DNA from 2 places in the Brevibacillus sp. MER 51 genome. Region 2 is predicted to be linked to the other one. Evidence: predicted binding sites of a transcription regulator. Region 2 holds the regulator's gene; the other holds the start of a gene.

Region 1 (2,407 bases), on a different contig from region 2:
GGACGCGTTGCTCCGTGCCTTCGATTTGATCCAGCTTCTCTAAAATACCCGCTTCCTCGTCTCTCAAACGGGCAGCTCGTTCGTATGCTTCTTGCTCCGTCGCTTCTTTTTTCTCCTGATTGATTTGCGCCAGCCGCTCATGCAGCTCTGTCGTATCAACCGCGGAGGATCTCAGGTTCAAGCGCGAGCCCACTTCATCCATGAGATCAATCGCCTTGTCAGGCAAGAATCGATCCTGGATGTAACGATGGGAGTATTCCACGGAGGCACGGATGACATCATCCGAGTAAGCGACTTGGTGGAATGCTTCGTATTTCGGACGCAATCCTTTTAAAATCTCGATGGCTTGTTCTACGGTTGGTTCCTTGACCATAACTGGCTGCAGACGGCGCTCCAGAGCAGCGTCTTTTTCAATGACGCGATACTCTTTTAGCGTAGTTGCTCCAATCAATTGCAACTCACCGCGAGCCAGTGCAGGCTTCAGGATGTTCCCTGCATCCATGGAGCCTTCCGCAGAGCCTGCTCCCACCAAGAGATGAATCTCATCCACAAACAGGATGACGTTTTTGCGTTTCTGCAGCTCGGCAATTACTTGCTTCATTTTTTCCTCGAACTGTCCGCGTATTCCCGTCCCTGCCACCAGAGAGGCGACATCTAAAATGTACACCTGCTTGTTTTTCAACTTGGTCGGTACTTGCCCTTCCGTAATGCGCAGAGCGAGGCCTTCCGCAATCGCCGTCTTCCCGACGCCTGGCTCCCCGATCAGAACCGGATTGTTTTTGTTGCGTCGGTTCAAAATCTCAATGACACGCTCGATTTCTTGTTCGCGTCCAATCACAGGGTCAATCAGTCCGGCACGTGCCGCATCGTTTAGATTACGGCCCAGGTCATCGAGGATGCCTCCACCGCGCTCTGGTGATTGTTGCTGCGGTTGGCCGGAAGACTTGCCCGGATTCACCCGGCCTTGGGCAAAGCCTTGCAGGAACTCATCCAGTCCAGAGAAAGAGGAGAAAGGACTAAAGCCCATGCCCACTCCCATTTTGTTAGTCAGCTTTGTTTTACAATCCTGGCACAAATCGTATTTTTGTTGCTGATTTTGTACACGTATATGAACTGTCACAGTTGCTTCTCGTTGTTTGCAGATTTCACAATGCATATTCAATCCCCCCAAAAGCGTTGTTTTGGAATTCAGAAGATCTTTGACCTTTCCTGACCTTCGTTGACTTTATTATAGTTTGACCATCTTTGACTTTCAAGAGGGATTGTATGGTTTTTTACACTTTGCTCTTTTTCAGGTAGGGAACGATTGAAAGTAACCCGATTACAGCTAAACAAGCACCTACCCACAATGGTGAAACAAGTCCATAGCCACTGCTGATTCCGATCCCACCTAAAGAAGAACCAATGGCAACTCCCAATGTAATAAAGGAAGTATGTACCGTGTTTACCATCGTCCCACTGCCTGCTGTTTTCATGACGCGTGCAATCATGGCCGGATTCATCGCTACGCCCGTCAACCCAATCAGAACAATGGACAGCACTGCGATCCATTTATTTTCGGCACCTACCGCAAACAGAACCAATGCCCCTAGGAGTATGCTTAATCCCGTTACAAGGATTCGCATGGTAAAGCGATCGGCAAGTCTGCCAATCACGCTATTTCCGATCACGGTCGCGATACCGTAAAGGGCAAGCAAATACGGGATACTCGCATCCGAAAATGCCGTTACACCGGTAAGAATCGGAGTAAAATAACTAAACGCTGCGAACGTACCACCAATGATCAGCATACTCGTTGCATACGCGGCCCAAAGGTGTGGATTTTGAAAACTGGCAAGCTCATCCTTTCCATTCATCTGGTCTCTTTGTGCGGAGGAAGGGAGCATCCATTGAATCAAGATCCCTGATAATAATACGGCTACCGCAACAGCCCAAAAGCTCATTCTCCAGCCGAAATATTGTGCAATCACGGTTGTCAGAGGGAGCCCGATGACAGTAGCAATCATTAAGCCTGCCAAGACAATCGAAGCAGCCTTTCCTCGTGAATGAGGGGGAACCAAGCTGGCTGAAATACTGACGGAGATGCCAAACGCTGCGGATGAAGCAATACCCGTTAGGATACGAGCAAGCATCATCGACTCGTAATTCCAAGCTATTGCCCCTAACGCTTGACCAATAAAGAAGACGGCAACCAAAGAAAGCAGCGCTTGTTTTCGGCGAATATGCAAGAGAGTTGCTGACAGGACGGGACCTCCTATCACCATTGCCCCTGCATACGCCGTAATGAAATACCCGATGGATGGGATCGACACGCCAAAATCATCGGCAAGTTCATTCATCATCCCAGCCACCATAAATTCAGAAGTCGTCATAGCAAAAATCGCTACCGCTAACAAATAAATCATCG
Region 2 (2,407 bases):
GTTCAAGTTTTTCTCAAAAATGTCGTCTATCTTCGTACCTATTTCCCATGCCTCGTTCAAACGAAACCCGGGTAATAGTACCTGTATTCGAATGTGATCTTCTTCATTAACCATAATGCTGACAGACTCATCTTTCCGAAGTAATACGGCACCTTTGCGAGATTCCTCTGCCAGATGGGGGCTAATTAGATGCTTTTCTACGAGCACGCGTTTTTCTAACGGGTTAATTTGATCCATATGGATAGCCTGGAGCTGATGCCGTTTGCGCATTGCCTCCGAATCGCTTACTTCCGTTACCTTTCTGACGACTTCCTCGCCCTGCGAGTCCGTTGCCAATAACGGAAAGGGGTGCTGGCGCAGGTTACGGGCGATACGCAGCCGTGTACTAATGACAATGTCGGAATCAGGACCTTCTCCTTTCATCCAATTGCTCCACGGGTTTTGCATAAACTGCTTTTGGGACATAACCAGCTAACCTCCCTTGCTACGATTGGGCCATTTTTTGTTCCAATGCTCGAATTCGATCACGCATTTCTGCTGCCTTCTCGAACTCTTCACTGGCGACATGACTTTGCAGCGCTTGCTTTAGTTGCTCCAGCTCTTTACGGATCTTCAGTTTGCCACCGGTGCGCTCTGGTACTTTTCCACTATGCTGTGTGTTTCCATGAATCCGGCGGAAAAGTGGGTCCAGTCGATCTCCCAAAAAGGTGTAGCAATCACTACAGCCAAATCGGCCGCTTTTACTAAATTGAGCATATGTGAGTCCACATGTTTCGCATTGAAGCGGCTTATTCGTTGCCGTTTCGCGTCCATTCTTTTGCATGGGATCAAATTTTAAAAGTCCTGACAGGAGATTGTTGATGCTGAAGTTGTGAAAGCCGGTAAAGACGTCCCCTTTTTCATGAGCACACTGCTCGCAAATATGGTATTCGGTTTTTTCGCCATTGACGATTTTCGTCAAATGAAGTGTCGCCGGTCGTTTTCCGCATTCCTCACAGTTCATATCATCATACCTCCTTTTACTTCAACAAGATTGCTGCGATCATCTGCTTTAAAATATTTGCCCGCAAACGATCCCGCAATTCAGCTTCTAAGGTCAATACGTTTCTCGAGGTAGCGATTTTCATCAAGGTGGCTTCTCTGATGTTGACTAATCCTTCCTCAAATAGTCTTTCTACGATCGCATTTCCCACGCTTTGACTGATGCTCTCACCAATCAGTTCTTCTGTTAGCAATTCTTGCAAGCGTGCTTTGCTGACAATCTGCACCTTGCGTATGCGAATATACCCGCCGCCCCCGCGCTTACTCTCTACGATGTAGCCTTTTTGAACGGTAAAGCGCGTATTGATGACGTAATTGATCTGAGACGGCACACATTGAAAATGGTCGGCAAGCTCACTACGCTGAATCTCGATCGATCCATTGGGACTGTTTGTAATGATGCTTTTCAAGTGATGTTCAATGATGTCCGAGATGTTACGCAAGTCATCGCCTCCTATTCCTCTGTGTATGTTCTTATGAGGTACCTATTGACTTTGACTATCTTTGACTTTAATTATAATGGGTTTAGTGCGTGCCCGCAAGTGTCCCTTACACATTCTAGTGTGGGCAAAAGAGGGTCGCTTGAAACTTGGACATGATCAACAAAAAAACCACTCCCTGAGGAATGGTTTATGCCTGTTTTTGTGTATTGGTGTCGATTGCTGGCAAATGATTTAGTAGCTGTGAGAAGCTGGTAATGATGATATCTGCCCCATCAAGCTCGCCTGGTTTGGCAAAGCCAAAGTCGCATCCAATGGTAAATAAACCGTTTGTTTTGCCTGCTTCCACATCGGAGTGACGATCTCCTACCATGACGGCTTGCCCGATTTTATAATCAGACAACAATTTTGCTACCAGATCATTTTTGGAATGCGTACGGAAACGGCCAGCGGAGTACAGGTCGGTCATCAGCGGTTTTAACTCGTATTCCTGACAAATGGCATCGATATATTCTTCCTGCCCATTGCTTGCTACAAACAATGCAAATCCTTTTTCATGCAGCTTTTCTAAGGTTGATTTTACATCCGGGTATAGCTCAGTCACTCGTTCTTTGAGTAACTGGATTTCATTGTCTAGCAAGAAGGCGTCTGCTGAGTGAATGGCTTCCTCACTCGCGCCCGGTAGCAATTTGTCCCAGATCTGCTCGATCGTCATTCCCAATACATTGATCAGTTCACTTTCGTCAGGGGTTTCTCCTTGCCATAGCCCTTTTTGACGAAGCTGGTCAAACGTTCGGATAAATGCGGGGGTCGACAGCTTTTCAGTTTGCAGTAACGTGCCATCCATATCAAATAATATCGCGAATGGTACAGTCATGGGTTCCTCCATTTTGTCTGGCTAGGCAGCTATTCTATTTTCCCTGGCA

What was found. Region 2 encodes CtsR, which represses protease genes until heat stress. Its sites were predicted from a motif close to ATGGTCAATAAAGGTCAAACA; they were not measured.
Region 1: M3630_RS10390 (ATP-dependent Clp protease ATP-binding subunit) is a predicted target of CtsR. The motif match lies at 1,197-1,217, and genes of this name have one in related genera.

Annotation. Positions count from the first base shown of each region.
Region 1 covers NZ_JAMAUS010000004.1:137,481-139,887, reverse strand. Annotated here, with positions in the region: gene M3630_RS10390 (ATP-dependent Clp protease ATP-binding subunit) at 1-1,156, opposite strand, end outside; gene M3630_RS10385 (MFS transporter) at 1,275-2,407, opposite strand, start outside.
Region 2 covers NZ_JAMAUS010000023.1:1,439-3,845, reverse strand. Annotated here, with positions in the region: gene mcsB (protein-arginine kinase McsB) at 1-465, opposite strand, end outside; gene mcsA (protein-arginine kinase activator protein McsA) at 485-1,003, opposite strand; gene M3630_RS28045 (CtsR family transcriptional regulator) at 1,020-1,484, opposite strand; gene M3630_RS28040 (HAD hydrolase-like protein) at 1,672-2,358, opposite strand; gene M3630_RS28035 (MGDG synthase family glycosyltransferase) at 2,388-2,407, opposite strand, start outside.